One region of the Bacillus bruguierae genome, then DNA from elsewhere that is predicted to be linked to it. Evidence: riboswitches for the same ligand, from Rfam matches in the RefSeq annotation. Region 1 holds a riboswitch; each other region holds the start of a gene.
The links. Region 1 has a riboswitch for S-adenosylmethionine ahead of WAZ07_RS04985 (YezD family protein). Riboswitches for the same ligand answer to the same signal wherever they lie in the genome.
Positions count from the first base shown of each region.

Region 2: it holds a riboswitch for S-adenosylmethionine, as region 1 does, so the genes downstream of both, mtnW (2,3-diketo-5-methylthiopentyl-1-phosphate enolase) here and WAZ07_RS04985 (YezD family protein) in region 1, are expected to answer to the same signal.
Region 3: it holds a riboswitch for S-adenosylmethionine, as region 1 does, so the genes downstream of both, WAZ07_RS14610 (hypothetical protein) here and WAZ07_RS04985 (YezD family protein) in region 1, are expected to answer to the same signal.
Region 4: it holds a riboswitch for S-adenosylmethionine, as region 1 does, so the genes downstream of both, WAZ07_RS06715 (bifunctional O-acetylhomoserine aminocarboxypropyltransferase/cysteine synthase) here and WAZ07_RS04985 (YezD family protein) in region 1, are expected to answer to the same signal.

Region 1 is NZ_JBAWSX010000002.1:162,577-170,767, forward strand. It holds gene lysA (diaminopimelate decarboxylase) at 1-802, shown strand, start outside; SAM riboswitch class I at 1,097-1,205, shown strand; gene WAZ07_RS04985 (YezD family protein) at 1,276-1,419, shown strand; gene WAZ07_RS04990 (phosphoadenylyl-sulfate reductase) at 1,787-2,491, shown strand; gene sat (sulfate adenylyltransferase) at 2,519-3,655, shown strand; gene cysC (adenylyl-sulfate kinase) at 3,669-4,268, shown strand; gene WAZ07_RS05005 (nitrite/sulfite reductase) at 4,376-5,998, shown strand; gene WAZ07_RS05010 (DUF3906 family protein) at 6,011-6,211, shown strand; gene cobA (uroporphyrinogen-III C-methyltransferase) at 6,325-7,101, shown strand; gene WAZ07_RS05020 (sirohydrochlorin chelatase) at 7,103-7,861, shown strand; gene WAZ07_RS05025 (NAD(P)-binding protein) at 7,830-8,191, shown strand, end outside.
Region 2 is NZ_JBAWSX010000011.1:155,943-164,133, reverse strand. It holds gene WAZ07_RS18010 (serine hydrolase domain-containing protein) at 1-952, shown strand, start outside; gene WAZ07_RS18005 (NAD(P)-dependent oxidoreductase) at 949-1,833, shown strand; gene WAZ07_RS18000 (DUF3909 family protein) at 1,838-2,170, shown strand; gene WAZ07_RS17995 (hypothetical protein) at 2,199-2,477, opposite strand; gene WAZ07_RS17990 (1,2-dihydroxy-3-keto-5-methylthiopentene dioxygenase) at 2,815-3,384, opposite strand; gene WAZ07_RS17985 (methylthioribulose 1-phosphate dehydratase) at 3,362-4,000, opposite strand; gene WAZ07_RS17980 (2-hydroxy-3-keto-5-methylthiopentenyl-1-phosphate phosphatase) at 3,997-4,656, opposite strand; gene mtnW (2,3-diketo-5-methylthiopentyl-1-phosphate enolase) at 4,653-5,897, opposite strand; SAM riboswitch class I at 5,962-6,068, opposite strand; gene WAZ07_RS17970 (pyridoxal phosphate-dependent aminotransferase) at 6,120-7,310, opposite strand; gene WAZ07_RS17965 (carbon-nitrogen family hydrolase) at 7,414-8,191, shown strand, end outside.
Region 3 is NZ_JBAWSX010000008.1:76,827-85,017, reverse strand. It holds gene WAZ07_RS14630 (ECF transporter S component) at 1-266, shown strand, start outside; gene WAZ07_RS14625 (VOC family protein) at 600-1,064, shown strand; gene WAZ07_RS14620 (YwiC-like family protein) at 1,211-1,933, shown strand; gene WAZ07_RS14615 (hypothetical protein) at 1,999-2,190, opposite strand; SAM riboswitch class I at 2,340-2,438, shown strand; gene WAZ07_RS14610 (hypothetical protein) at 2,539-2,790, shown strand; gene WAZ07_RS14605 (hypothetical protein) at 3,100-3,237, shown strand; gene WAZ07_RS14600 (group-specific protein) at 3,234-3,602, shown strand; gene WAZ07_RS14595 (serine hydrolase domain-containing protein) at 3,642-4,904, opposite strand; gene WAZ07_RS14590 (MFS transporter) at 4,999-6,198, opposite strand; gene WAZ07_RS14585 (MarR family winged helix-turn-helix transcriptional regulator) at 6,216-6,632, opposite strand; gene phaZ (intracellular short-chain-length polyhydroxyalkanoate depolymerase) at 6,826-7,722, shown strand; gene WAZ07_RS14575 (MFS transporter) at 8,130-8,191, shown strand, end outside.
Region 4 is NZ_JBAWSX010000003.1:5,837-14,027, forward strand. It holds gene pdxK (pyridoxine/pyridoxal/pyridoxamine kinase) at 1-503, opposite strand, end outside; gene WAZ07_RS06705 (chloride channel protein) at 673-1,920, opposite strand; gene WAZ07_RS06710 (hotdog family protein) at 2,645-3,016, opposite strand; SAM riboswitch class I at 3,205-3,308, shown strand; gene WAZ07_RS06715 (bifunctional O-acetylhomoserine aminocarboxypropyltransferase/cysteine synthase) at 3,401-4,693, shown strand; gene metA (homoserine O-acetyltransferase MetA) at 4,677-5,582, shown strand; gene WAZ07_RS06725 (homoserine dehydrogenase) at 5,726-7,021, shown strand; gene thrC (threonine synthase) at 7,021-8,079, shown strand; gene thrB (homoserine kinase) at 8,076-8,191, shown strand, end outside.

The DNA of each region.
Region 1 (8,191 bases):
AGATGATTCCAAGTTTGGCTTTGGTATTTCAACGGGGCATGCATTACAAGCAATGAAACGTGCATTAGAAAAATCAAATTACCATGTGCTGGGAATTCATTCTCATATTGGATCGCAAATTTTTGAGACAGCAGGATTTGTTCGTGCAATTGAAGTGCTTCACAAATTTTTAGAAGTAGTGAGAAAAGAAATGGATTACGTAGCTTCTGTATTAAATGTAGGCGGTGGTTTTGGAATTCGTTATACGGAAGGAGATACACCGCTTGCTCTTGGTGAATATGTGCAAGCTGTGACAGATGCGGTGCGCGAGCAGTTTATAGCATGTGGATATCCACTTCCAGAAATTTGGGTAGAACCAGGTCGTAGTATTGTTGGTGATGCAGGAACAACTTTGTACACAGTGGGAGCGATTAAAGATATTCCAGGCATTCGTAAATATGTATCAGTTGATGGAGGAATGACAGATAACCTTCGACCAGCACTTTACGGAGCTCGTTACGAAGCATTGCTAGCAAACCGAGCGAATGAATCTGCCGAAGAGGTTGTTTCAATCGCAGGGAAGTGTTGTGAAAGCGGGGATATGCTCATTTGGGATGTAGCGCTCCCTAAAGTTGTTTCTTGTGATCTCTTGGCTATCTCTTGTACAGGGGCATATGGTTATTCGATGGCGAATAATTACAATCGGATCCGTCGACCAGCAGTTGTGTTTGCGGAAAATGGAAAATCTCATGTTGTTGTTGAGAGGGAATCGTATGAAAATATTATCGGGAACGATCGCATACGTGTAAAGGAATTTGTGTAAAGTGAAACTTCCATCAGTGTGGGGGGGCATCCCCCACTGATGGAAAGCCTACCCAACCTTGCACATGCCAGCAGTGATCCCTCACCTATCTTCTTTAGAAAAGCGGAAGTGGCTCCCTCAATCTTGAGGCTGGGGATCTTACTGCCCACGAATAGCGGGATAAATACGTTCTTGTTTAGTTGAAGAAGGAGTTTTTAGGTGAATAACTCCTTCTTCTTTTAAAAAATATAAATTTTATCGGAAAACTAGGATTGAAAAAATTCAGAATTGTGATAAAATACGGATATAATTACATTCTTATCAAGAGCGGCGGAGGGAACTGGCCCAAAGAAGCCCGGCAACCTACTTTATAAAAGTAAGGTGCTACTTCCAGCAAAATGGAATCCATTTTGGAAGATAAGGTAGATACGTTACCGGAACAGTCTTTTCGAAATGGGAAAGGTTTTTTTTATGAAAAAAAAGGGGGGCTGTTCGTGGGGATACGCGGACAATTTGAAGAAGTAGCAAGTAAGATTCAAGCGATGCTTACTGATATGAAATATGGTTCAATTACAATTGTTGTACAAGATGGTAAAGTGATTCAGCTTGAAAAAAGTGAAAAAGTACGTTTGAAATAAGCATGCTGACTAGAAAAACTAGAGGCGGCTTTAATCTATTTTTATTAGATTAAGGCCGCCTTTTTGTATGAGTTTTATCCCGCTATTCGTGGGCAGTAATACTCCCACCTCAAAATTCAGCGAAAGTATTGTCCAGCTCCAGTGGCTAGAATGTTCGGTGGCTTCGCTTCTTCCTACGAGGTAAAAAAACCCTCTACGTCAGAAGCTCCATCCCCCTCACATTCTGAACGAGCCACTTCCGCTTTTCTTAAGAAGTTAGGTGGGAGATAAACTGCCCGTAAAAGCCCGATTGGTTCAACTAATAATCAGTGGGGGATGAACAAAATCCCCACTGATTAAAGTTTCACTTTATGAAGGAGGTAGGGCGATGTTAACGTATGAAACATGGAAAGATCATTTTGTTTCATTTTCAGAAGATGATGAAACGAAAGGTGCTTTAGCAGCGGTGCGCTGGGCCTATGAACATTATAGGCAGGATATTGTGTATGCATGCAGCTTTGGGATAGAAGGAATGGTATTATTGCATTTAATTAACCAAGTAAATCCATCTGCAAAGGTTGTATTTTTAGATACAAATGTTCATTTTCAAGAAACGTACGATTTAATTAAAAAAGTACGAGAACGATTTCCTAAGTTGAATATTATTGAAAAGCAACCAAAACTTACACTTGAAGAACAGGCAAAAGAGCATGGCGATAAATTATGGGAACATAACCCAAACCTTTGTTGTCAATTAAGAAAGATTAAGCCGTTAGAAGAAGTGCTAACAGGTAGGAAAGCATGGATATCTGGTTTGAGAAGAGAGCAGTCTGAAACGCGAAAAAATACGCAGTTTGTTAATCAAGATCATCGTTTTCAATCTGTTAAAATTTGTCCACTTATTCATTGGACTTGGAAAGAAGTGTGGCGTTACGTATACAAGCATAATTTACCATACAATCCACTTCATGATATTGGGTATCCAAGCATCGGATGTGAAACATGCACAGTACAGGTGCAAGAAGGCGGCGATTTGAGAGATGGACGGTGGGTTGGAAAGACAAAAACGGAATGTGGTCTTCATTATCAATAAAGGCTGATAAAAAGGGAGAAGAAGAGAATGAGTGAAACAAAAACATTGGTGAATCGAATTGATACAACATATGAAACTGCACATATTGTAAAGGAAATTGAGTTAGACACAATTGCATTAAGTGATTTAGAACTTATTGCTACCGGTGGATATAGCCCGCTTACTGGTTTTTTAGGGGAAAGTGACTATGTGTCAGTAGTGGAGGAAATGAGATTAACAGATGGAGAGGTATGGAGTATTCCAATTACATTGCCTATAACAGAAGAAAAAGCGAAAGAATTACAAGAAGGAGAAGAAGTTAGGCTCGTAAAAGATGGGGTGACTTATGGTGTGATTCAAGTTGAAGAGATGTACACGCCTAACAAAGAAAAAGAGGCATTCCTTGTCTATAAAACGGTAGAAGACAAACATCCGGGTGTTAAGAAATTATATGATCGTCCTAATGTATATGTAGGAGGGCCAATTACGCTTGTGAAACGAATTGAAAAAGAAAAATTTGCCGCTTATTATTTAGATCCAAGTGAAACGCGAGCAGAGTTTCAACGGCGTGGCTGGAAAACAATCGTTGGCTTTCAGACAAGAAATCCGGTTCATCGGGCACATGAATATATTCAAAAAGCAGCTCTTGAAATAGTTGATGGCTTATTTTTAAATCCGCTCGTTGGTGAAACGAAGTCAGATGATATTCCAGCTGATGTTCGCATGGAAAGTTACGAAGTACTTCTTGAAAACTACTATCCAAATAACCGTGTCTTTTTAGCGGTATTTCCAGCGGCAATGCGATACGCAGGGCCGCGTGAAGCAATTTTTCACGCACTTGTCAGAAAAAACTTTGGATGTACGCATTTTATTGTTGGTCGTGATCACGCTGGAGTTGGAAATTATTATGGCACGTATGAAGCGCAGGAGATTTTCAACGATTTTACAGTAGAAGAGTTAGGGATTACGCCTCTCTTTTTTGAACATAGTTTTTATTGTGCGAAATGTGAGGGGATGGCATCAACAAAAACATGTCCACATGGAAAAGAAGCGCATGTCATTTTATCAGGCACAAAGGTAAGAGAACTTTTACGAAATGGAGAACTACCACCAAGTACGTTTAGTCGTAAAGAAGTAGTAGAGGTCCTAATTCGTGGTTTGCAAAAAGAAGTTGTGACAAAGTAAGGGGAGAAAATAGATGGGAACAAATATTACTTGGCATGCAGCATCTGTTTCAAAAGAAGAACGCCGAAAACAAAATAAGAATCATAGTTTTGTTCTATGGTTTACAGGTTTATCAGCTTCTGGGAAGTCCACAGTAGCCAATGCAGTAGCTCGCAAATTATTTGAGAAGAATATCGGTAATTATGTATTAGACGGAGATAATATTCGTCATGGGCTAAATAAAGATTTAGGATTTTCCGAAGAGGACCGTACAGAAAATATTCGGCGCATCGGTGAAGTGGCAAAACTATTTGTTGATAATGGGAGCATTGTACTAACAGCATTTATTTCACCATTTCGAGAAGATCGTCAGCAAGTACGTGACATAGTGGAACAAGATGAGTTTGTTGAAGTATTTGTAAAGTGTCCGATTGAAGAATGTGAAAAGCGTGATCCAAAAGGGTTGTATAAAAAGGCAAGAAGCGGAGAGATTAAGCAATTTACGGGAATCGACTCTCCGTATGAAGAGCCAATTCAAGCTGAGATTATTGTGGAAACACACCGCCATTCTACCAAAGAATGTGCACAGCAAATTATTGCTTATTTGCAAAAACGAAGCTTTATCCCGCATTAAAGGGCAGTAAGACCCCCACCTCAAGATTAATAGAAGATTAAAGAAGATAGGTGGGGGATAAAGCCCCCCACTGATTAAAGTTTCACTTTATATAAGGAGGATAACAGATGAGTTATGAAAAAGTGTGGGCAAACAATGAAAAATTAAATGCAACAGAGAAAAAGAAATTAGAAAAAGACGGTTTAGAAATTTTTAAAGATATTCCGTATTATGCTGAACATGGATTTGCGTCTATTCCGAAAGAAGAATGGGATTCTTTCAAGTGGGCAGGACTATATTTGCAGCGCCCAAAAGAAGCGGGATATTTTATGATGCGTGTGAATATCCCATCTGGAATTATAACAAATGAACAAGTGGAGGCTCTCGCTTCTATTGCAGAAGATTACGGCCGTGATGTACTTGATATTACAACGCGTCAAGCGATTCAGTTTCATTGGCTACAAATTGAGCAAATTCCAGACATTTTCGAGCGATTAGAAAAAGTAGGTTTATCGACAGCTGGGGCATGCGGTGATATTACACGTAATATTACAGGCAATCCACTCGCTGGAATTGATGAAAATGAATTGTTTGATACACAAGTAATTGTGCGGGAGGTATATGAATATTTTCAGCACAATGAAGAATTTTCAAATCTACCCCGTAAATTTAAAATGTCAATTAGTTCAAATGTGTACAATTCAGCAAATGCGGAGATTAACTGTGTGGCATTTACACCTGCAACGAAAGAAATTAATGGAGAGACAGTCATTGGTTTTCACGTCAAAGTGGGAGGCGGTTTATCAGCGCGTCCATATTTGGCGGAAGAATTAGATGTATTTGTTTTACCAGAGCAAGTGAAAGAGGTAGCAATTGCTATTGCAACGATTTTCCGTGATTTTGGATATCGTGAAAAGCGCCATTTTGCTCGCTTAAAATTTCTTGTTGCAGATTGGGGAGCAGAAAAATTTAAAGAACAGTTATTACAATATACAGGACCTTTATATGAGAGAGGAGAAAGTGCTCTAAAGGGGTGGAATGCTGGTTACTTTTACGGTGTTCATAAGCAAAAGCAAGATAATCAATATTATATTGGTTTCAATGTACCCGTCGGTCGTCTACATGCAGAAGAAATGTATGAGATTGCTAGAATTGCAAAACAGTATGGAAATGGTGAAATTCGTACGTGTAATTCACAAAACTTTATTATTCCGAATGTGCCTCAAGAAAATATTGATGCACTATTGCAAGAACCATTATGGGAAGTAATCTCTGCAAAGCCAAAGTCATTTATCGGTTATGCAGTTTCTTGTACAGGAATTGAATATTGCAATTTAGCATTAGTAGAGACGAAAGAAAGATTACGTAATATTGCAGATTATTTAGATACAAAGCTTGTATTAGATGTACCAATTCGTATTCATATGGTCGGTTGTCCAAATTCTTGCGGCCAACGACAAATTGCTGATATCGGCTTGCAAGGTATCAAAATGAAAACGAAAGAAAAGGGGATGGTTGAAGCGTTTGAAATTTATGTAGGCGGGACGCTATTAGGCGGAGGTGCTTACAATGAAAAGCTAAAAGGGAAAATAGATGGTGAAGACTTGCCACATGTTCTTACTGCATTTTTAACATATTTTAAGGAGAATAAGCTCCCTAGTGAAACGTTTTATGAATTTGTTAGTCGTATTGGAATAACGGATTTACAAGCAGTATTAGATACGATTTTAGAAGAAGTGATTGCATCGTAGGGGGAGAACAATATGGATTTATATCGTTTTGAAGCTGTTTTGGAAAATGGTGTTGTTTCTGTAGTCGTTGTTGCGCAAAGTGAAGAGCAAGCATTTCGTCTCGTTGAAGTAGAACTTGAAAAATATTTTTTACCTTTGCCGGAAGTGAAAGAAATTTCTTTATATGAGAAAAAGAAAATTCGAAAGGGAGCAGCGTTTGTATTGCATGAGTAGGAAACGGTCTAATCAATGCCAACAGGAAGTAAGACGGAAAATTGTCAACTTCCATTAGTAGAAAAGGTTCTGCTGATGGAAGTTTCACTTTATAGAAGAAATGAGGAGAAAGTATGGGGAAAGTGTACATTGTTGGTGCAGGGCCTGGTGATCCAGAATTAATTTCTGTGAAGGGCGTAAAATGTATTAGGCAAGCAGATGTCATTTTATATGATCGTCTTGTGAATAAAGAACTGCTTTCTTATGCAAAGCCAGAAGCGGATTTAATTTACTGCGGGAAACTTCCAAACTACCATACGATGAAGCAAGAAACGATTCATGCTTTTTTAGTGAAGTATGCAAAGAAAGGAAAGATTGTGACGCGTTTAAAAGGCGGAGATCCTTTCGTATTTGGAAGAGGCGGCGAAGAAGCGGAGGCATTGGTGAAACATAATATTCCGTTTGAGGTTGTTCCAGGTATTACAGCTGGGATTGCAGCTTCTGCATATGCAGGGATTCCTGTTACACACCGCGAAGCTAGCACAAGTTTTGCAGTTGTAACAGGGCACCGGAAAGAAGGAGCAGAAGAGGAAGTGAAGTGGGAAAACTTAGCGAAGGGTGTCGACACGCTTGCCGTTTATATGGGGGTAAGTAATCTTCCTTATATATGTGAACAGCTTCTGAAATATGGGAAAAGTGAACATACGCCAGTGGCGATGATAGAGTGGGGGACAACAGTATCTCAGCGTACAATTACAGGAACATTAGGAAGTATCGTATCTGTAGCAGAGGATGAGCGAATCCAAAATCCGAGTATGATTATAATTGGGGAGGTTGTACGCTTTCGCGAGAAAATTCATTGGTTTGAACAAACGCTTGAACATTCGTCTCTACTTAGCGGAGTGCTTTAACATGAAAGCGGTACTCTATATTTGTCATGGCAGTCGAATGCAGGAAGCGTGTGAAGAAGCGGTTGCTTTTGTTACATCATGTATGGAACGTATATCAGCTCCTATTCAGGAAGTATGCTTTTTAGAATTAGCATCTCCTTCTATTGCTGAGGGAGTTGCAGCTTGTGTACAAAAAGGGGCAAATCAAATCGTGATTGTCCCTGTCTTTTTATTAGCGGCAGTTCATGTAAAAATAGATATTCCTAAAGAGTTAGGACGACTGCAAAATCAATATCCTTATGTGTCTTTTTCATATGGAAATCCATTTGGTGTTTCTCGTAAACTTGTTACTGCAATTTTAGATGGCAGCGGAATGAAATCCATTGGAAAACGAGTTACTCTTTTACTTGTAGCAAGAGGGAGCAGTGATGAGGGAACGTTAAGAGATGTTAGGGCCATTGCGTCATTGTTTGAAGCGGCAGATGAAGTAGAGCATGTCGAAGTATGTTATTTAGCAGCAGCTAAGCCGCGATTTGAAGAGAAGCTGCATGAGCTTGTTCAAACAACGAATGCTCCGATTGTTATCCTTCCATATCTTTTATTCACAGGATTGTTAATGAAAAGAATTGAAAAAACAGTTCGGAAATATAACCATTCTCAAATTGTATTATGTCCGTATGTAAGCAAAAATCAGGCGTTTCAGGATATGCTCATTAAGCATACAGAAGAAATGATAAGGGAGAATGTATATGTATCCATTAACGGTGCGAATAAAGAATAAACTTGTTGTTTTCATTGGTGGCGGACGAGTCGCGGCATTTAAGATAGCTCCTTTATTACAACAAGAAGCTAATATTATTGTCATTAGTAGAAAATTGGATAAAAGTTTAATTCAGCTTGTAGAAGAACATAAAATTCGGTGGTTTCAAAAAGAATATGAAACAAGCGATCTTATCGGGGCTTTTTTAGTTGTGGCAGCAACGGACGATCCGTTGTTAAATGAGAGAATTGCAGATGATGCAGCGTCAAATCAATTAGTAAATGTAATTACAAATCCGGAATGTGGTAATGTTCATTTTCCAGCAGCTATTCATCGGGGCAAATTGAACAT
Region 2 (8,191 bases), on a different contig from region 1:
AAAATTAGATCAGTATCTAAAAGATAAACAATTTAATGGATCAGTCCTTGTTTCAGATAAAGGTCGAACAATATTAGATAAAGGGTATGGCTATGCGGATGTACAAAAACAAATTGAAAATACATCGCAAACAAAATATCGGATTGGTTCTATTACAAAAACGACAATTGCTGTGTCGATTTTACAGTTGCAAGAACAAGGAAAGTTAAATATACAGGACAATGTGCATACGTATATTCCGTCTTTTCCTGCTAATAAAAATATTACATTATATCATTTATTAACGCATACATCAGGACTTCCTGAACACGGGAAAGGGAAAGTTAATGCGGCATCTCGACTTAATTTAGTAACGTGGCTTGGACAACAACCAACTACTTTTCAACCGGGACATGGCTGGTTATATACAGATTATAATTATATGTTGCTAGCTTATATTGTAGAAAAAAGCTCGGGACAATCTATAGCACAATACGTTAGAGAGCATATCTTTATTCCAGTAGGAATGACAGAGTCAGGTATGGGAGAGGCACCGGAAGGAGATACAAATTTTTCAAAAGGATATAAAAAGAAAGAGAATGAGCTTGTATTAGCCCCGAACTTAATCATGAATTGGTTATATGGATGCGGTGAGATGTATACAACAGTAAATGATATGAAAAAACTAGACGAAGCAATTATGGCAGGTAAACTTATTTCGCCTGAAAGTTTAAAATTAATGTTAACACCATCTCCAGAAAGAAAATACGCATTTAGCTTTTATATATATCCAGATTATTATCACAATCATGGCGTACTTTCGGGATGGAATACATTTAATAACTTTAATTGGGATAAACAATTATTTGTCATTGTATTTTCAAATGTGCAAAATGGAATTAATGATGAGTTTAATACTGAATTTCGCAAACTTGTAAGTGATTTATTAGAAAAAGAGGAGATGAGAAGATGAAGCAGTTATTACCACCAACTTCCATTGGTTTTGTTGGTACTGGTGTTATGGGAAAGAGTATGGTGCGTCATTTACTAAAGGCAGGTTATATGGTGTACGTATATAATCGTACAAAAGAAAAAACAGCAGATTTAATTGAAGAAGGTGCACATTGGTGTGATTCTCCAAAGGAAATTGCAAAAACAGTAGATGTCGTAATGACTATGGTTGGATATCCGCATGATGTAGAGGAAGTATACTTAGGTGCAAATGGAATTCTTACTCACGCAAAACAAGGAACGATTACGATCGACTTTACAACATCAACACCAACTTTGGCGAAACGTATTTACGAAGAAGGAAAGAGTAAGGGGATTTATGTATTAGATGCCCCTGTATCGGGCGGAGATATTGGAGCAAAAGAAGGGCGTCTTGCAATCATGATTGGTGGAGACGAAGAAGTATATAAAGCATGTTTACCATTATTCGAACTGTTAGGTAAAAATATTATGTTGCAAGGAAAAGCAGGTAGCGGTCAGCATACAAAAATGTGCAATCAAATTGCTATTGCATCTAATATGCTTGGTGTATGTGAAGCACTTGCTTATGCAAAAAAGGCGGGATTAGATCCAGAAAAAGTGTTACAAAGTATTTCTACTGGTGCAGCAGGCAGCTGGTCATTAAGTAATTTAGCACCTCGTATGTTACAAGGTGATTTTGAACCAGGATTTTACGTGAAACACTTTATGAAAGATATGAACATTGCTTTAGAAGAAGCAGAAGAGCTTGGATTATCTGCACCTGGCCTAACTCTTGCAAGGGAATTATATGAGCAATTAATGCAAGATGGTGAAGAAAATAGCGGAACACAAGCATTGTATAAACAGTACATAAAGGAGTGATTGTATGAGTTTAGAAAAATTCGATAATATCATTCGCACAGTACAGTGTACAGAAACGATTGTCATTAATGATAAGCAAATGGCTGCGTTTAAAAAGAAGTATAACTTTGAACCGGTATTTGAATATGGCAGAGATGCAACAGGTCGTTATGTTATTCGAACAACGAAAGAAATGCTAGAAGAAATGGAATTCTATTTAGCGCTAAAGTATGAGCGTAATCTCATTGATTTATATATGAATGCAGAAGTAGACGGAAAATTTTATGTTTCGGTTAGCTACGGAGACGATGCACTTCATTTACAGGAGTTGTTTCAATTTTTAAAAGAGAATAAATAAAAAAGTCCTCATATGAGGACTTTTTTATTTAGGAAAGGCTTGTTGCTCGGCGTGCTTTTTCAATTGGAAAGGGAATTACTTCAGCCATTCTGTTTCGAGTAAATCGTTTTGTGCGAGCGTGACGTAATATATATAATGCAAACAGTATACCAACAGGAATTGCACCATATAAACTGAAAAATAAAGCGCTTACAGTAGATGCGACGAAGCCAATCATACCAATTTCTAACTCATCCATAATAGCACCCACAACAGCAGGTATAGACCCGCAAACGACACCAAAAAGAATTGCTAAAATTAACTCCATGTATTCCCTTCCTCCTTTTTACAATTTCGTTCTGTTTTTCTATTATTTGTATTATAACATAGTTTAAACAGAATTTTCAGAAAAAATTCATAAAATGTTCATAAAATTGTAAAAAAATATTCAACAAAAAGAAGGTTTATCTCATAAAAGGAGATAAACCTGCCCATAGGAGGATGTATATATGTAGAGTGAATAAAGGAAAGGAAAAGGGGAACCAATTCCCTTTATTCAACATGCTACCTTAATAAAGTGAAACTTCCATCAGTGGGGGTTTTTTTCATCCCCCACTGATGGTTAGTTGAACCAATCGGGCTTTTATGGGCAGTTATCCCCCCACCTATCTTCTTTGCTTCTCTCCCAATCTAGAGGTGGGGGTCTTACTGCCCGTTAATGCGGGATAAATAGGAACCCAACCTTCAGTTGTTACAAAAATACGTATTGCCACAACTTGACGGTCGTTTTGAAGGGAAAAATAATGTCTCGTATTTTTAGGTACCGAAATTAAATCTCCTGGTTTAAGTTCAACATCAAAGAACCGGCCATTTTTTCCTTGGATGGTAAAAATGCCATGTCCGCTAACGATAAAGCGAACTTCATCATCAGTATGATGGTGTTCTTGTTTAAAGTTTACTAACAATTCATCTAGATTAGGTGTTGCACTAGAAAGTGAAATAACATCGTTTGCTTGATATCCACGGCGCTTAGAAATATCAGTAATTTCTAGAGCAAACACTTCTAAAATTTCGTTCTTATTTTCATCAGTTAATACATAGTTTTCTTGTAAATAAACAGGAAGTTTTGTAATATTCCATTTTTCATACAAAACATCTTCATTTTGTAAAAACTGTTGTACGTCTATTTCTTTTTCAATACGTGTGTTAATTTCATGAATACGAATTTGCGCCATGTTGAACGCCTCCTTTAATTGATAAAAGTTTAATATGGAACTGGAAGAGAAACTCGTATGCTTCTAATCTTTTTTTTGCATCAAAGCGATCTTTTCCCCATACGGTAATACCGTGATTTCGAATTAAAACAGCTCCTTCATCTTTATGAATATGCTTACGGAATTCCTTACCTAAAGTGGGAATATGCGCATAATTTTCGATAATGGGAATTTGAATAGAAGCTCCTTCTTCCCAAATGTTAAGTGCTTTAATAATTTCTTGATTACAGAGTACAACCTTTTTATCATATATATTTGTAATGACATTATTATCGGTTGTATGAATGTGCAAGACACATGCAGCCTTTGTAAGGTTATAAATGTGAGTGTGCAGCAATGTTTCGGCTGAAGGGCGTAAATCAGTTTCTAAAACAGGATTGCCGTTTTGATCAACTAACAAAAAGTCGTCCGGCGTTGTTTTTGTTTTATCTCTTCCGCTTGCTGTAATGAGAAAGGTAAGAGGGTTATCACTCACTTTTATTGAAATATTACCGCTTGTTGCTGGAAACCAGTTTCGGTCGGTTAATTCTTTTTTCAGTTCACTCAGTTCCTGCCATTGATGAAAGAGTTGTTTCACTTCATCACCCCTAACAATTTCTCTATTTCGTTTTGTATATCATGAAATGTTTCAAATGGTATATAAGAAATGTTATGTTCTATACATTTTGTAATCAAAAAGTCACGAGCAAACACTTTGTCAGCAAGTTTTGCTGCCTGCAAATCTGTAATAGAATCACCGATTACAATTTTAAAATCGCTTTGTGAACTTAAATTACGAATAAGTGCCGATTTACAAAGACCACATTCATTTTCACAATGTTCATCGCACGAATGCGGCCAATTTACTCGAATTGTTTCATTGGAAAAATCAGTTGTATTACAGTAAATTTGTTCAAAATCAACAAGTCCTTCGAGAAGAGGGTAAACAAAAAAGTCCATTCCTCCAGAAATGATATAAAGTGAGATATTGTTTTCTCGCAAAAACTGTACAAATTCTGTAAAGCCGGTACGAATGTCTGCGGTTTCTTTTATAAAATCTGTAATTTTATCTTGTAAACTTGTGGGTAATAGAGAAAAAAGTTTTCCTACACCTTCTTGAATAGAAAGTTCTTGTGATAAAATTTGTTGTTTAATGGTTTCAGCTTCTGGTGGGGCAAACTTTTGCATAATGGCAACAATATTATCGTTATTTGTAATTGTGCCATCGAAGTCACAAAAAATTTGAATGCTCATGCTTTCACCTCTTTAGATGGATCGCCCCATAAACGTAAAGCGGCTTGTAAATAAGAATCATCAACCTCATGAAGCGGCGTGTTTGTTAGCGCTGCATTGATAGCTGAGCAAAATGCTTTTCCGCCTCCCAGTGCACCAGAGGGGTGTCCGTGAATACCGCCACCAGCATTAATAACACATTGCTGACCAAAGTCACGAATGAGGAGCGGAACAAGTCCCGGGTGAATGCCAGCAGATGGAACAGGAAAGCTTCGGTTAAATGGTTCGTTTTCATCTGTAAGTGTTTTTGCTAAATAAAGTGCATCTTCTTGCTTTAAAGCGACATTTCCATACGGTGATGGAAATAGTGAGAAATCTGCACCAGCATAGCGAAGAAGCTTGCCAAGTAATAGAGAAGAAGAAAATCCATATAATTTAGATGCTATGTAAGTTCCGCTTACTGCTGGATGTGCCATAATTGGGATAGAAATATCATCATCTTCCGCTAATGCTTGCAACACATCAAGTCCATATGCGAATACGTTGAAAAGTAATAAATCAGCTCCAGCAGAAGCGGCTTGTTTTGCCTTTTCCTTTAAATCATAAGTCCGTCCTGAGAGATTAACGGCATATAACGTTTTATGACCGTATGTTTCATAAACAGATTGCAAAACTTCTTTTCCAGCGTGAATGCGTTCTGATAGTGGTGTTAACGGATTATCAAATAAAATTTCATCATCTTTTACAATGTCAACACCGCCTCTTGCTTGATCGCGAAGTTGTGTTTTTAAATAACCGATATTCCGACCGATCATTCCTTTGAAAATACTCATGAGAAGAGGGCGATTGTGAACATTCAAATTGTTTCGTATTTCATCGATACCAAATTTTGGGCCAGAAAAGTTCTTTTTGATATCATCAGAAAATGTTAAATCAAGTAATTTAATTTCTCCGTCCAAAGATAATTTTCCAAAAACAGTTGTAAAAATTGCTGGTAAATCGGTGCTGAAGTTAGCGGACGGATAATGAATTTTAATAAGTCCGCGTGTGACTTTTTTATCAAGATATATGTTTGTTTTTTCATCATCTTCTAATTTTTCTACGCTAACGACTGAACCTTTATGTCGTTTTAATTGTTTTTGTAATAAGTGGGGTAAGTGTGTCCACGAACCAACTGTTAAACCGAGAGCAATTTGCTCTGCTTTTTGACTTAAATTATGAGAATCATCATGAATGAAGTATGTTGCTGTTATTCCGCTCATTTTCATAACCTCCTAGTTGAATAAAAAAACCTCTCAGCTAAGGAGAGGTTTTTTTACAACCAGCTCCTTATCTGTCAGCATAATGCTGCGAGAATTAGCACCGTGCCTACATAAAGTAGATCGGTTGCCGGGTTTCATCGGGCTCGTCCCTCCACCAGCTCTTGATAAGAAGTATTTGGAAATGTTTAAAATTTTTGATAACTGAATTTTGACAGAGAATTTTTACGTTGTCAATGGTTTTTTGAAAATTTTTAATTTAGCAATTCTATGAACTGCTTCTTGAAGACGTTCCTCTGAATGTAATAAGCCAACGCGAATATAACCTTCCCCGTGTTTGCCAAAACCGATACCTGGGGCGACGGCGACATGTGCTTGGTTTAATAGTACATCAGCAAATTGCTCTGACGTATAGCCATCTGGAACGGGAAGCCATGCAAAAAAAGAACCATTTGGTGAGGCGACATTCCAGCCAATAGAGCGACAAGCAGTAATGAAAGCATTTCTGCGAGATTCATAGCGTTCTACGAGCTCATCGACACAAGTTTGCGGTTTTAATAACGCTTCACAAGCAGCTTCTTGTACGGCACCAAAAATACTAACATACATATGATCTTGTAATAAGTTAATCGTTTCAATGACACTTTCATTTCCAACAGCAAATGCAATGCGCCACCCTGCCATATTATATGTTTTTGATAACGTATAAATCTCAATGCCAACATCTTTTGCTCCATCGACTTGTAAGAAACTAAGCGGTTTTTTAGCATCAAAGCCGATGGCACCATACGCGAAGTCATGACAGACTAAAATGTTATGCTCGTTCGCAAACGATATAGTTTCCTCAAAGAATTTTGTTGTTGCAACGGCTCCGGTCGGATTGTTTGGATAGTTTAAAAACATTAATTTTGCTTGTTTAGCAGTTTGTGCATCAATCTTTGTATAATCAGGTAAAAATTGATTTTTTGCTAGCAGTGGCATTGTAGCAATCTTTGCTTTTGCTAAGGCTACGCCTGATAAATAATCTGGATAGCCTGGATCAGGAACAAGGATTGTATCACCTGGATTCGTAAAACAAAGTGGTAATTCAACTAAGCCAGCTTTCCCACCAAATAGAATAGCTACTTCTGTTTGTGGGTTTAATTGTACACCGTATTCACGCTCATAAAATGTAGCGACAGCCTCTTTTAAATTTTCATGTCCTCGAAATGGTGGATATTTATGGTGAATAGGGTGTTCTGCTGCCCGTTGTAATGCTGTTACGATGTGTGTTGGTGTTGGCTGATCTGGATTTCCTTGTCCTAAGTTAATAACATCATGACCAGCTTGCATTACTCCATTTACTTTTGTGACAAGAGAAGCAAAAAATTGTGTTGGTAATGATGTTAATATCTCGGAAGTTTGAAAATGTTTCATACTTTCCACCTCTTTTGAAAATTGGTACAATTATAGTGACAAATAATATAATTTTTCCAACTTTTTGTAAAGGAAAAAATAAAAAGGAAGAAGGAAGAAAGTAATGAAAATTGCTTGTGTTCAAATGAATATTACTTTTGGTGATGTTGAAAAAAATATAGAACATGCCGAAAAAAAAATAAGCGAAGCAATGAAGGGAAATCCAGATGTTATTGTATTGCCAGAGTTATGGACAACAGGTTATGATTTAGAACGTCTTCCTGATATTGCTGATCTAGATGGCAATTATACGAAATGTTTATTATCAAAGTGGAGTAAGCAACATGGTATAAATATTGTCGGTGGTTCGATCGCGAAGCAGACAGAGAATGGTGTTACAAATACGATGTATATTAGTGATCGAAATGGAAAAATTGTGGCTGAATATAGTAAAGTGCATTTGTTTCAACTGATGGATGAGCATAAATATTTGATTGCTGGAAATGAAACGGGGCATTTTCTATTGGAGGATATACCGTGTGCAGGAACAATATGCTATGATATTCGTTTTCCAGAGTGGATGCGTATTCATACTGCACATGGGGCAACGGTATTATTTGTTGTAGCAGAGTGGCCGCTTGTTCGTTTAGCACATTGGCGATTATTGCTTCAAGCAAGGGCGATTGAAAATCAATGTTATGTTGTGGCGTGCAATCGTGCGGGGAGTGATCCTAATAATGTATTTGCAGGCCATTCACTTATTATTGATCCTTGGGGAGAAATTGTTACTGAGGCTGATGAAACAGAAACGATTTTGTATGGAACATTAGATATAAAGAAAATTTCTGAAGTACGTAAAGGGATTCCTGTTTTTTTTGATCGGCGTCCAGAATTATACACAT
Region 3 (8,191 bases), on a different contig from region 1:
GGCATACGTGGATGATGAAAACATTATGGGGTAGAGTTCTCTTTGGCTTTATCGCAGGATTTGCGTTTAACTGGATTATGAATGTATGGTTCCTTATTGGCTTTTTGAAGGAATTAACATGGGATACTTTTATAAAAGCATACATTACAAGCTTTTACTTTGATCTTGCCCATGCACTTTCTAATGTCCTGTTTCTTTGGATGTTTAGTACATCTTGGCTTAAAATATTGACACGCTTTAAGAAGAAGTATGGCATATTAGAATAAGGATATACCATACACGCTTTCTTACGTAAATAGTGAATAAGTTCTTTTGGTAAGGCATACATATATACAGTAGGATCGCGACTTACATATTCGTTTGCCTTTTGAGACACTTCTTACATCTTGTAGGAGGTGTCTTTTTTATTTAGAAACTTACAATCTTTCATACTATGGTATGGCGTTGATAGATAAAAGTAGATACTACAGAGGGATGTTGGAAAGATTATATTTTTATATACTGATAGCGACAAAGTGAAATGAATTAGTACAGAGGGAAAAGTCTTCCTAATCATCGTTATATTGTACCGCATTATTACTAAAAAGGGGATGAAAAACATGATAAGGAATATATATGAAACACATTTACAGGTAAGTGATTTAGAAAGGGCAATTGATTTTTACAAAAATAAACTAGGATTAAAGCTAGCAAGAAAATCAATTGAAAGGAAAGTAGCCTTTTTTTGGATAGGAGAGGATAGACACCAAATGCTAGGGTTATGGGAAAAGTCAAAAGATGCTTCTATTCAGCTTAAACATTTTGCTTTTGGAGTAGACTTAGAGTTTTTAAAGTGTTCTAAAATTTGGCTAGAAGAAAGAGGATTAGAGGTAATTGGAAGCCAAGAAAAAGGGAATGAAGAGCCTATTGTCCAAAGTTGGATGCCAGCAGCAAGTGTGTATTTTCTCGATTGTGATGGGAACAAGCTGGAATTCATTTCTCTATTATTTGATGAACCAAACGAGCTTGGGTATGTACCTTATTTAAGTGAATGGGAGAAGGAGTTAGAGAATAAAAAGATTTAAGAAAAATTTTTACGATGTAAAAGGATTACAGTGTGTTGTTGTAACTGGAATTGTTCAATTATAGACACATTTTCATAAAAAGTCGAAGAATGAAATTATATATAATGAATATTGAAAATCATTTTCGATTTTGAGGTGTTTATATGATAAAACCAGTAATTCCGAAGCAACATGGTGCATGGGCGATGCTTCTAATTCCGTTTTTGCTGAGTGCTTTCATTGGCAAAGCAACATGGCAACACATACCACTTTTTTTAGCATGGTTATTTGTCTATTTAGCAACATATCCCTTTCTAATGTATATGAAACAAAGGCGACAAAAGCGCTATTTACACTGGGCGCTCATATATTTTAGTCTTGCTATTTTGTTCGGTGTAATTTCCCTTACATACGAGTGGAGAATTCTCTTTTTTGCAATATATATGATTCCATTATTTTTTATAAACATTTATTTTGCTCGTCAAAAGAATGAACGAGCATTACTGAATGACGTTAGTGCTATTATCGTTTTTTGTATTGGTGGCATGATCAGTTATTATTTCACAATGAAAACAATTGATGAAACAGCATGGCTGATTGCACTTGTTTCATTTTTATACTTTATGGGAAGTACGTTCTATGTGAAAACGATGATTCGAGAAAAGAAAAATCCAATATATCGGTGGATTTCATGGGGATATCATTTAGTACTTGTAGTTGGTACGTTCATTGTGTCTCCTTGGTTTGTCATTGCGTTTATTCCAAGTTGCATTCGTGCGATTGTGTTGTATGGTAAAAAAGTAACTATTTTAAAGGTTGGTGTGTGGGAAATCGTCAATTCAGTTTATTTTTTCATTGCTACTACAGTATTATTTCAATTAAAGGGCTGATAGTAAGTTCATGAGTTAAAAAGTAAGCATGATTCATACGTGCTTACTTTTTTGGTGTAGATTTTTTATTCCTGAGCCAAAACTTCCGCTGTACTATCACATTGTTGCAGTGCATGTTGAACAGCTTGCAAAGATTGTTCAATCCGTTGACGATTATCTGATTTCTCTACTGTTTGTAAGGCATTTTGTAAACAGTTCTTTGCTTCGTGTAAAGCTTGACAAGAATCTTGAACGTGACCGCGTGCATTTTTTTGCATGAGTGCACACCTCCTTTGGGCGTATACATTTGTAGTATGAGCAAAACGAAAGAAAATATCATAGCATTCTAAAAAATAAATCCTGATTATTCTTATAAGAATTGACTTTTTGAATTACACTCATTATAGTAAGAGATAAAGTGAATATTTTCTTATCCAGAGAGGTGGAGGGACTGGCCCGATGAAACCCAGCAACCGCGATGCAGGTGCTAATTCCAGCAGAACAGTTTTGTTCTGAAAGATAAGAAGGAAGAGATATGATCTACTTCTTCTTATCGAAGAGGTTTTTTTATTGTAAAAAAACCGATAATGAAAGATGGGCAACGAGAAGAAAGGAGTAGGTGGACTATGACGCTTGAAAAATATATTACACTACGTAATGCAATTTATAAATATATGGAAGAAAAGGAAGAGCCGATTACATTATTGGATATTCAACAACATATCGCTACTGAACATAAAGGGAAATTTGCGAAGAAGATGCTGCAGCAATTTTACTTACTACGACTGCTAGATGAGTTAAAGTTGGATGGGAAAATTACTTTAGCAGAGCCATACAAATATATAGATGATAAAGGTATTTACTACACGGTAAAATAATATAGAGGGAGTTATTCTCCCTTTTTTATAGTAATATTTGTTTGAAAATTACTTTTATTTGATAAGTGTTATGTAGTTAAAAAGACTGTGCTATGCAGTCTTTTTAAAAGGAAATGGTGCTGAGTGTGTAGTGTTCAAAAATTAAATGTGCCCCGAAAGATGGGCGTTCTCGGCTAACAAATAAAAAAGACACCATCGCCGAATAGGTGTCTGTTGCTTTGTAAAAGGGGCTTGCCCTTCGACATGTATTAGAATAGCATGTGAGTATAGAAAAAGTCAAAAGGGAATTAAAGGAAGGTGTTGTTTACAATGAACATATTAATTGTATATGCACATCCAAAGCCTTATAGTTTCAACGGTGCAATTTTGAAACAAGTGAAAAATAGTAAACGAGAAAAAAGAGAGAAATGGCTGCAAAAGATATATAAAAAGGTAATAAGATTATGAAAAATAGGGAACTGATCTACAAAATTGCGAATGTATGTAAAAGAGATGATGATTTGTTTTGTTCTTATCTTGATTGTTTATTTGGTATAAAGGAGAATAGCAAGCAATTTTCTAAAGTCAAACAAGAAGTTCGAGAAGAGTATCTTATAAGAGGTATTTGTAAGAGAGAGGTAGACATTTTAGTAGAACAAAGTGAACAAGTTGCAGATTTGCATATACCTAAGTTGCTCCGATGGGAATTTTTACAGGAAAATGTTCATTATATAGAAGAGATCTGTTCAATGGTATTTCAGTTAAAACCTTTATGTTTTTCAGAAGAACAATGGAAATATGTAATTTCAATTATAGAGAAAGAGCTGTCATGAGACAGCTCTTTTCGTAACAAAAACTTTGAAAATTTTAACTTAATTAGAGGGCTCTTTCTGTAAGTGATTCGCGATTTGTAAATACATATTTCCATATGCGGAGTGTATTTCTCCATTATGATTAGCATTGGAAGAAAAATGAACGATAACCATATGTGCAGTTGGATCGATATATAATCTTTGTCCATAACTGCCAAATACTTCGAATGCTTCGTGCTCGTTATGGGAGATCCACCATTGATTATGGTAAGAATATCCCTCACCATCACCAACTGGGAGTTCGTATTTTTGTATATGCTTAATTTCTTCAATAATAGAAGAAGAAATAATTTGTTTCCCGTCATATACGCCATTGTCTATAATCATCTTCCCGAATCTTGCCATGTCTCGAGCGGTGGTATTTAATCCTGCACTTGCCTGTTCCACTCCTGTTTCGTCAACAACGTAATAAGCATTTTCTTCTGCGCCAATCGGCGACCAAATACGTTCGCTTATTAGATCTGCGAGTGATTTTCCTGTTACAGTACGAATAATCCATGCGAGTGTTTCAGCAGAACCATTATTATATGAAAATGTTTCTCCTGGAGCAGCGGTTTCATTTGCTTCTAGCAACATGTCATAAATTGTTACCGGTCCATCATAGTTTTTACTGCGAGGAAGAATGTTGCTTGCTAAATATAATTGTGCATCTTGATTTTCTAATCCAGCTTGTTTGAAACCATGAGTTGGATATTCTACTGAAACTTGCATATCTAATAGTTGTTGAATTGTTGCTATTCCAAATGGTGTTCCTTTTAATTCTTTTACATAAGTTTCTGCAGTTGCGTTAGGTTGTAGCTTTCCTTCTTCAATGAGGGTATTAACGAGCAACCCTGTAAATACTTTTGCTACCGATGCCATACCGTGTGGTTCGTTTTCTTTATATCCATGAAAGTACCGTTCGTACACAAGCTTTCCATCATGCAAAACAATGAAAGCATCTGTTTTATGTTTTTCTAATAGTTGCTGAACCGTTGTATTATGGTCATTTTCATCTGTAATTTGTAGATTATCTAGATTTTGCAAATTAGCCCGGATTGATGATATGTAATTTGGATTTTTAGCGACAATCTTTGTTAAAGTAAATTCGCGCATATGTGAATATGACCAGCGAAGATACGGATCTTGTAACCAGTTGTTTTTCGTTGCTGTTTGTCTTGAAGAAAAACTTTTATTTGGATTGAATAATGTAAATCCCATACCAGTCAATATACATACAAAAATTAAAATGATTAAAATAAGCGAGGATTTTTTAAATCTCATAATAAGCCTCCTTCTCATTTTATTATAAGAGATAAGCTTATAAAGAAGCAAAAAAAAGGAGAGTAAACGTAGAAGTTTACTCTCTCTTATAGTATTAAGCAGATAATTTTTCTTGTGTTGTTTGCTTTTGGAACTTTTGTTTATGTCCATGAAGAAAATAGTAAATCAGTAATGTAAATGCAACGATAATCGAAGAAATAAAATACATATGATGATAACTTGAATGTGCTGCGATAATTCCTAGTACGAAAGAGCCAATACCAATCCCTGTATCGAAGAATGAGAAATAAGTGGCTGTTGCAGATCCGCGCCTGTGATTTGGTGCGACACTAACTGCAATTGTTTGGAAGCTTGGAATTAGAGTTCCATATCCAAAGCCAATAAGTACGCCAGCAGCAAGTAACCAAAATGGCGTTTGTGCTTGGCTTAAAACAAACATTCCAATCATAAAGATAATAATAGATGGATAAATGAGAACATTTTCTCCGAACCGATCGAATATTTTTCCTGAAAATGGTCTGGAAATAACAACTACAACTGCGTATACAACAAAGAAATAACTTGCAATATCAGCCATACCAAGCTCTTTTGCATAAACGGGAATAAATGAAAGAATACCGCTATAGGAAAAGGAAAGTACGCAACCTGTGAGAGCAATTGGAATTGTGGAAGGCTCAATTAAATCTTTCCATTGCATCTGTTTCTTTTCGCTGTTGACAGTTGTTTTTTCGTTAGGGATATTTACTAATAGTCCACATAGAAAAGCAAGTATAGAAAATATAGAACAAATGATAAATAAACCTGTAAATGAGAATTTAGAAATAATCGTTAAACCTAAAAAAGGACCGATAACCATCGGTAAGCTCATAAACACTCCATAATAACCAAGTGCTTCACCGCGCCTGTGGGGCGGTGCTACATCTGTTACGATTGTACCAGTAGCTGTTGTTGCCATTCCAAATCCGATACCATGAAAGAAGCGAAGAGCAAGCAGTAAAAATAAGCTTTGCGTACCGAAGTACATGACTGTTGCAGCTAAAAATAACGAAAGGGAGATGAATAAAATTTTCTTCCTTCCTAAATCATCAAGCCATTTACCTGTAAATGGTCGGCAGATTACAGAGGAAATAAGAAACACTGTTGCGACAAGACCCATTTCTTCAGGCCTTCCTTTTAATCCGTCAATAACATATACAGGCAAGGTTGTGATCAGCATATAAAATGTTAAAAAGAGAAATAGACTACTCAAACATGTTCCAATGAAGTCTTTCGTCCAAAGCTTTTGACTTTCCATAGTCATCCCTCCAATTTTTAATCAAGATTACGAATTACTTTTTGTAGTACGTGAAAAGCAAGGCGAAGCTCTTCCTCGCTAATATCTTGCAATGTCTTTTTCTCAAATGAGTCTACTTCTTCTTGCCAATTCGGTATCATTGCGATTGCTGTTTCTGATAAAGAAATGAGCTTCTCGCGTCGATCTGTTCCCTCTGTTCGAGCAATCCATCCCATTAATTCCATACGCTTTAAAGTACGAGTCATTGTTGGTGACTCAACGTTTAAGTATTGACATAATTCTGTTTGCGTGCAAGATCCAGTTTGATTTAGTCTGAAGATTACAGCCCACTGCGCACTGTATAAACCAGTTGGGGAAACACGTTCATTGAATCTCTTGGAAAATTTCCGAGCGGTTTGGCTGACAGTGTGAAAAAAGTGTTGTTTTTCGTCCATATTTTTGCCCTTTCTAATTAGTTACCTAGCTAACTATATCTGTTTTTTTCTGAATTGTCTAGTAGTCCATCGTTATGCTTATGTAAAAATAAGTTAATTCAGATTGAGAACGTATATTCTGTGTGGTATTATTGAGTTAGAATTTTCTGTCTTTTGTAATGTGTGTTATTGATAATTTTGAGGGGGAAACAGAATGATGAAACCTGCCATTATGAAATCGGTAGCATTATCAAATGGAGAAACAATTGCTTATCAAGAAGCGGGAAATGGAACAGAAATATTGGTGCTTATTCACGGAAATATGACATCTTCACAGCATTGGGATTTAGTTATAGAACAACTGCAAGATTCTTATCATATTTATGCCCTTGATTTACGTGGTTTTGGATTTTCGACTTATCATCATCCTATTGATTCATTGAATGAATTTGCAGAAGATGTGAAGTTGTTCGTGGATGAACTGCAATTAAAAAAATTTTCATTGGTCGGATGGTCAATGGGGGGAGGAGTTGCTATGCAGTTTGCAGCAGCTTATCCGATGAATGTGAATAAACTCATATTGGTAGAATCAGTAGGAGTGAAAGGATATCCAATTTTTAAGAAGGACATAAATGGTCAACCGATTGTATCTAATCTTTTAAAAACAAAAGAAGAAATAGCTAAAGATCCTGTTCAAATTGCACCAGTTGTCCAAGCTTTAAAACAAAAGGATAAGCAGTATTATCGTAATATCTGGAATTTACTTATTTATACGCATCATCAACCTAGCCCAGATCGCTATGAAAAATATCTTAATGATATGTTGACGCAGCGCAATTTTGTTGATGTAAATTATGGACTTGTAACATTTAATATATCCGATGAGCATAATGGAGTTGTAGCCGGGAACGGGGATATGAATCGTATTCAAGTGCCAACATTAGTTCTTCAAGGTAATCGTGATTATGTGGTGCCTAAAGTAGTTGGTGAAGAGTTGGCAAAGCATTTGCCAAATGCGAAATTGGTCGTGTTAGAAAATTGTGGGCATTCTCCATTTATCGATTGTTTAGAAGCATTTATCAATGAAGTAACCGAATTTTTGAAAGAGTAGCTGCGTTGTTTCCTACCTGTAAATAAGAAATGTGTAATAGGGGCGTTTTGAAAAAGAGAAAGATTATGGAGATTTTTTATACAGAACCAGCTACTTTCGTACAGATATTGATTCCAGAAGTAACGGTTTCTCAATCAATTAGTTATAAAGTTTGGTATACGTATATTCAACAATTGTATTTTTAGACATTCCTTCTAGTGTGTGGGACAAAATATTATATGACCTATTCTTATTTGCATCTAGTACAAGGTGTAGTTGTGTAGCCATATGTAAAAGCTCAAATAGGGGAAGGATGAAAGCTAGAAGTCTGGACTTCTAGCTTTATTTTTGTGGAAATTGAAAGTATACGATTTAAGGATTAACCAGCTATAATAAAGGATGTGAGTTTGTAGAGGGAGCGTAATAAAATGGGAAAAAGGTATACGTTTTGGATCATGGTTGGAATTGTTGCGATTTCTGGACTTTCACA
Region 4 (8,191 bases), on a different contig from region 1:
GCATGGATTTTTTCAGCAGCTTGCTTCATATCTTCAAGTGAGCTAATTTTGACGCCACTCAGTTGATACGCTTCAAATAAGTTTGGTGTTACAATTAAAGCTTTTGGAACGAGTTTGTCACGTAAGCAGTCATTTGTTTCTGGATGAAGTGCTTCATCTGCGCCCTTGCATACCATAACTGGGTCTACTACTACGTTTTGTAGATTATGTTTCTCAATTGTTTCAGCAACAAGTTCAATAATTTCAACAGAGCCAAGCATACCTGTTTTTAATGCATCAACGCCAACGCCTTCAATTGTTGTTTCTAATTGTGGTTTTAATGTAGACGCAGGAATTGGGAACACGTTATGTGCCCAACCGTTATGCGGGTCCATTGTTACGATTGTTGTAAGAGCTGTCATACCGTATACACCAAGCTCTTGGAATGTTTTTAAGTCTGCTTGCATACCAGCGCCGCCGCTCGTATCCGATCCAGCAATTGTAAGTGCTTTATTTAATGACATTGTGAAAGCCCCCTCGGGTGATAGAATGAAAACTACATTTTTAATTATTATATCAATGTTATGAGGAAGTACAAAGCGAAAAAAGAAAGTAGTTAAATATGTTTTAATTAACAAAACAAGCAGTACCAACGCTTTTATAGCGGTAGTACTGCTTGTTTATTTTCTTACTTTATTTTTGTTCCATCTCCTCTTGTTTATTCCCATTATGATTAGGAAGTGGAAAAAGATTACCAATCATTGCAGCTCCAATCATTGGTAACAATAAATTAATTGGGAAGAACATAAGTAATAATAATGTAATAGCGATTGGTTTTCGTACTGCATAGCTTGAAATGGCTGTTGTCACAATAGCTACAGAAGCAACTGGGTCTAACGGTATGACAGTAGCCACAGCATATCCAATACTTGCACCAGCGAATATAATCGGAAAAATATGTCCACCACGCCAACCTGTACTTAAACAGACTGCCGTTACACATAATTTTAAAACTCCTGAAAGAAGCAGCATCCAAAATGATAATGCTGTCCATTCATGGACTAAGTCTTTTAATTGATGTTCTCCTGAAAACATTGTGTAGGGTAGTAAAGTTCCGGCAATCCCTAAAAGAATGCCACCTATAATTCCCAATGTGACTTTATATTCTTGAAAAGGATGAACGATTTTTTCAAATATATATTCTATCTTGAAATAAAAATAGCCTACACCAGCTCCTATACAAATCAGAGGTAAAAAGGCAATCCATTCCTGAAGTGAAAAAGACCCTTTCCCAAAATCAACAATAAAAGATCCTCGATTATCAAACTTACTAAGTAATAAATAAACAGAAAAACCAGCAAAAGTAGTAGCGAGATATACAATAGTTTTTTTTCCTTTGGAAATTTCGTCAATTGGTTTATTCTCATTTTCACTCGGAGCTAAATAACCGAATAATGGCGCATTAAAAATAACACTTAAAGTAGCACCAATTCCAATTTCAGTTAATCCCTTCATTCCTTTTAAAGCGAAATGAAAACGATCTCCAACCCACGTACAAAGTCCACCGATAATTCCAACAAGTGCTGCTTCCGGTCCTAAGCTTGCACCAAATATTAAAACAATAATAGCTGTTAACGTAGATTTATGTACAAAACTATACTCAATTCTACCTGTTTTTTTATATTCGCCCATTACTTCTGGCATTAAACGCGGGTATGTACCGAAGTATTTTTGTGACAGTCCGACAAGAACACCGCCAATCATTGTTACACAAATTGTATAATAAGGTGGTAATGAAAATTCTTTGGGTAAATATCCCCAAATAAAGTGAATTCCAGCATTTGTGGTAACTAAAAATAACCAGACTGTAGCACCAACTATAGAACCTAGAAACATACCGTACATGATAAGTAAAGAATGCATGCCTCTTCTAATAGTCATTTTTATGCCTCCTTTATGTTACATTCTTGTTATGAAAAATTTAGAGATTCTGATACGAGAATAATTATGCTTATATATGTTATGACAGCTCTTTTTTACATTTTTGTAAAAAGACTTACTGAAGAGTAATTTATATAAAAGATAGAGAATTACCTATAGTGTTTAATATTAAAGGATTTATATGAATTTTATTTGAAATTCATATGAAAAATGTGCAGCAACATAGTTATTAAGTTAAGTTTTTAATCCCCATAAAGAAAAAATATCACTTTATAATAAGTGATGTGGCAACATTTGTATAAGTAGCGTTGTGAAAAATAGCATTTTCAAGGTTACCTTAATGAATTAAATATAACTCTTTCATTTTACATAGTAAGTAAGGTTTTTTAAATGTATTTTTGGTCTTTAAATAGAACATTTCCTGTATTTTTTCAAATTTATCCCGCTATTTGTGGGCAGTAAGACCCCCACCTCAAGATTCAGAGAGAAGGCATTGTCTAGTTCCAGTGGCTAGAATGTTCGGTGGCTTCGCTTCTTCCTACGAGGTAAAATACACATCTACGTCAGAAGCTCCATCCCCCTCACATTCTGGACGAGCCGATTCTACTTTTCTAAAGAAGATAGGTGGGGAAGTCAAAAGCCTGATTGGGCGTTTTTTTATCAGTAAGGAATGAAAAATCCCCCACTTCAAGAGGCATTGGCCGATAAGTGGGGGTAGTTCAAATTATTGACGAATAATTCCTTGGAAGGATCCTTCCAATACTTTTTTACCATTTTGATTAAAGCATTCTGCCTTTGAAACAGCAATTATTCGATCTGCTTGTTTTTCATGATGAATAAGTGTGACTTCACATCGAACAGTATCTCCGGTAAAGACTGGGCGTAAGAAAGTAAGCTCCACATCTCTTGCAATAAAATTTAAATCGCCGCCAATTTTTGTAGGTAATGTTGCAACGAGTAATCCTTGTACCATTACGCGTCCATGTTCATCTGGAACAACATGATGTTCACCAGCATCACCAGAAATTTTACTAAATAGCTCTACATCCTCTCTCGTAAATGATTTTTCAAAAGTTAAAATTTCTCCGACTTTCATGTATCTATCGCCTCCTATTGGTTTATGAATGAGTTATCATTCATACTTTTAATTTTACAGAATATTCTTTATTTGGTAAAGTTCAGCGGTAGAGGGAATAAAACAGTTAATGAAATACTTTGGAAATATTCAGAAAAATATATTGACATGAGGAAATAGTTTCTATAAAATCATCGGTAATTGCATAAGTCTTATCAAGAATAGGTGGAGGGAACGGGCCCTATGAAACCTTGGCAACAGCCGTAAATCGGAATTGTGCCAAATCCTGCAGGTATTTCCTGAAAGATAAGAAAGGCTACATGGCGAGCGTTTATCTAAGCTGCTTCTTTCTTATTTAGGAAAGAAGCAGTTTTTTATTTTATATAAAAGAAAGGAGTTTGGGAAATGGGAGAATCATGGGGAAAAGGAACGATTTGCGTGCAAGGTGGCTATACGCCGAAAAATGGTGAACCGCGTGTTTTGCCGCTTTATCAAAGTACAACGTATAAATATGACACTTCTGATGATTTAGCAGCTCTCTTTAATTTGGAGGCAGAAGGATATATTTATACGCGTATTGGCAACCCGACACTTGCGGCATTTGAGCAGAAGTTGACAGAGTTAGAGGGCGGTGTTGGTGCGGTTGCAACCGCATCAGGGCAAGCTGCGATTATGCTAGCGGTATTAAATATTTGTAACAGCGGCGATCATTTGCTCTGCTCATCAACAGTATATGGCGGTACATTTAATTTATTTGCAGTTAGTCTTAAGAAGCTTGGGATTGAGGTTACGTTCTTTAATCCAAACCTATCTGCTGATAAAATTGTTGCCCTCGCAAATGAGAAAACAAAGCTTGTGTATGCGGAATCGCTTGGAAATCCTGCGATGAATGTACTGAATTTTAAAGAGTTTTCTGATGCGGCAAAAGAGCTTGGAATACCGTTTATTGTGGATAATACGTTAGCGACACCGTATTTATGTCATGCATTTGAACATGGTGCAAACATTGTTGTTCATTCTACAACGAAATATATTGATGGTCATGCAAGCTCACTTGGCGGCATTGTCATTGATGGGGGAAATTTCGATTGGAGTAAATTTCCTGAATTTGTTGAACCAGATCCGAGCTATCATGGTGTGAACTATGTGAAAAAGTTCGGGCAAGCAGCATACATTGTGAAAGCTCGTGTACAGTTATTAAGAGACTATGGAAATTGTATGAGCCCATTCAATGCGTACATGAGCAATATTGGCTTAGAAACGTTGCATCTTCGTATGGAGCGACATAGTCAAAATGCATTAGCTGTTGCACAGTGGTTATCGCAGCATGAGCGCGTTGATTGGGTCAATTATCCTGGACTTCAAAATAATGAAAATTATGCATTGGCGCAAAAATATTTACCGAAAGGTGCGAGTGGTGTTTTGACATTTGGAGTAAAAGGAGGTCTTGAATCTGCTAAACAGTTTATTAAAGATGTGAAGCTTGCCACATTGGTGACGCATGTTGCAGATGTAAGAACTTGTGTCATTCACCCTGCAAGCACAACGCATCGTCAGCTTACAGAAGAGCAGCAGCGTTTAGCAGGTGTAACGCCTGATTTAATTCGATTATCGGTTGGTATTGAAGATGCGGCGGATATTATTGCTGATTTAAAAGCAGCACTTTCTGGAGGAAAACAGTATGCCGATCATCATTGATAAAGATTTACCAGCTCGTAAAGTATTACAAAATGAAAATATTTTTGTGATGACGAAAGAGCGAGCAGAAACGCAAGATATTCGTGCCTTGAAGATTGCTATTTTAAATTTAATGCCAACAAAACAAGAAACAGAAACGCATTTGCTTCGTTTAATTGGAAATACACCGCTTCAACTCGATGTCCATTTACTTCATATGGGGTCCCATACATCAAGAAATGTAACTCAGGAGCATTTAACAAGCTTTTATAAGACATTTCATGATATTGAAGGAGAAAAATTTGACGGGCTCATCATTACGGGTGCTCCGGTTGAAACACTTACTTTCGAAGAGGTAGATTATTGGGAAGAACTGAAGAAAATTATGGCTTATTCGAAGACACATGTTACATCAACGCTTCATATTTGCTGGGGGGCACAAGCTGGATTGTATTATCACTACGGCGTTCCGAAATATTTGCTAGAGCAAAAGATGTTTGGGGTATTTGAGCATGAAGTGCAGCAGGAGCATGTGAAATTATTACGCGGTTTTGATGAAAGCTTTTTTGCACCGCATTCTCGTTATACAGAAGTCCGTGCATCTGATATTCAAAAAGTAGAGGAGCTTGATTTGTTAGCGACATCTGAAGAAGCCGGTGTGCATATCGTTATGAATAAAGATGGAAAGCATATTTTTGTTCTTGGTCATAGTGAATACAGCTGTGAGACATTAAAGCAAGAATACGAGCGTGATCAGCAAAGAGGACTGGATATTCCTATTCCCAAAAACTATTTTAAACATGACGATCCTCTAGAAAAACCAGTAGTAAAGTGGCGTAGCCATGGAAATTTACTATTCTCAAATTGGTTGAATTACTATGTGTATCAGGAAACCCCGTATATTTTGTAAAGGAAGGTGTGCATAACACTTGGTAACGTTTTCTTTGTAAAGAACGATCTTTATTATTCAGAATGTTCTAAATATATTGTTTTTTGTAATTTTAACTTATATAATGGCACCTAAATACAATTTTTAGAGGGGTGGACAGTACTATGAACGAAATTCAAGTCGGCCTATTAGGTCTTGGAACTGTAGGAAGCGGCGTGGTGCGCATTATTGAAGATCATCAAGATCGTTTAGCGCACCAAATCGGTTGTCCTGTCAAAGTGGCAAAAGTATTGGTACAAAATTTAGAAAAAGAACGAGAGGTCCAAGTAACCCCTACATTATTAACGAAAAATCCCAATGAAATTATAAATAATCCAGATGTTGATGTTGTGATTGAAGTGATGGGCGGTATAGAAGATGCAAAAGCATATATTTTACAATCGCTGCAAAACGGTAAGCACATTGTCACAGCAAATAAAGATTTAATGGCACTTCACGGTGCAGAACTTCTTACTGTAGCAAAAGAAAATCAAGCAGATTTGTTTTATGAAGCAAGTGTAGCCGGTGGTATTCCAATTCTACGAAGCATTGTGGAGGGCCTTTCTTCTGATCGGATTACAAAAATGATGGGCATTGTGAACGGAACAACAAATTTTATTTTGACAAAAATGTCTGACGAAGGGAGAGCGTATGACGACGTGTTAAATGAAGCGCAGCAGCTTGGATTTGCAGAAGCAGATCCAACATCGGATGTTGAAGGTTTAGATGCGGCACGAAAGATGACAATCTTAGCGACACTTGGATTTTCTACGAATGTAGAACTTCATGATGTGAATGTAAAAGGAATTACATCTATTACGGAGGAGGACATTACGTATAGTAAGAGTCTAGGCTATACAATTAAGTTAATTGGTGTAGCTAAGCGTGATGGTGAAAAATTAGAGGTAACGGTAGAACCAACATTGTTACCAAATACACACCCGCTTGCAGCTGTTCAAAACGAATATAATGCAGTATATGTATATGGTGAAGCGGTAGGAGAAACAATGTTTTACGGACCAGGTGCGGGAAGTTTGCCAACAGCAACAGCTGTTGTATCTGATTTAGTAGCGGTTATGAAAAATGTACGCCTTGGTGTAACAGGAAATAGTGCAGTAACTCCGCAATATGAGAAAGTATTAAAAGCAGAAGACGAAATTTACGTGAAGAAGTTTCTACGCCTGCATGTAAAGGATGAAGTAGGGGTGTTTGCGAAAATTACATCGCTATTCTCTGAACGCGGCGTAAGCTTTGAAAAGATTATTCAAATGCCATTACAAAAGAAAGGAGCAGCTGAGATTGTTATTGTTACACACCGTGCATCCCTTGCAGATTATACGTACATTCTAGAAACACTAGAGACGTATGAAGAAGTAGATTGTGTGAAAGCAAACTACCGTATTGAAGGAGATGCTCGCTAATGTGGAACGGATTACTTGCTGCTTATAAAGAGTACTTACCGATTACTGAGCAAACACCGTCGCTTTCACTATCAGAAGGAAATACACCACTGATTTTATTAGAGAACCTTTCAGAAAAATGGGGTGTTTCTGTTTACGCGAAAGTAGAAGGTGCAAACCCGACGGGTTCTTTTAAAGATCGCGGGATGGTTATGGCTGTAGCAAAAGCAAAAGAAGCTGGCAGCAAAACGGTTATTTGCGCTTCAACAGGAAATACATCTGCGTCGGCAGCTGCTTATGCAGCGCGCGCAGGTTTATCTTGCATTGTTCTGATTCCAAATGGAAAAATCGCTTACGGCAAGTTAGCGCAGGCAGTCATGTACGGGGCTGAAATTATTAGTATTGATGGGAACTTTGATCATGCTTTACAGATGGTACGAAAGCTTAGCGATGCAGCGCCGATTACCCTAGTGAATTCAGTAAATCCATATCGCATTGAAGGACAAAAAACAGCAGCATTTGAAGTTTGTGATGCACTTGGAAAGGCGCCTGATATTTTAGCCATTCCAGTTGGAAATGCGGGGAATATTACAGCGTACTGGAAAGGTTTTATAGAATATAACGATAAGCATGGAACAGGATTACCAGAAATGCGTGGTTTCGAAGCGGAAGGATCGGCGGCGATTGTGCGTGGATATAAAATTGAGGCGCCGGAGACAGTTGCTACTGCAATACGTATTGGGAATCCGGCAAGCTGGGATAAAGCCGTCGCTGCTGCACATGACTCAAATGGGAAAATTGATGAGGTAACAGATGCAGAAATTCTTCAGGCATATGAATGGCTTGCTAAGTATGAAGGAATTTTTGCGGAACCTGCTTCTTGTGCATCGCTTGCTGGAATTTACAAGCAAGTACAAACAGGAGAAATAACAACAGGAAGTAGTATTGTTGCTGTTTTAACAGGAAATGGTTTAAAGGACCCTAACATTGCAATTGATACGAAAAAAATTCAGCCACTTGTGTTGCCAAATGATGAAAAGATTGTGTTTGAGCATATTCAAGGAGCTGTCCTTCGATGAAGGCGGCTCCTATGTTTACAATTCGTGTGCCAGCTAGTACGGCAAATCTTGGGCCAGGCTTTGATTCAATTGGTCTTGCGGTAAGTAAATATTTAACGGTAGATGTATGTTC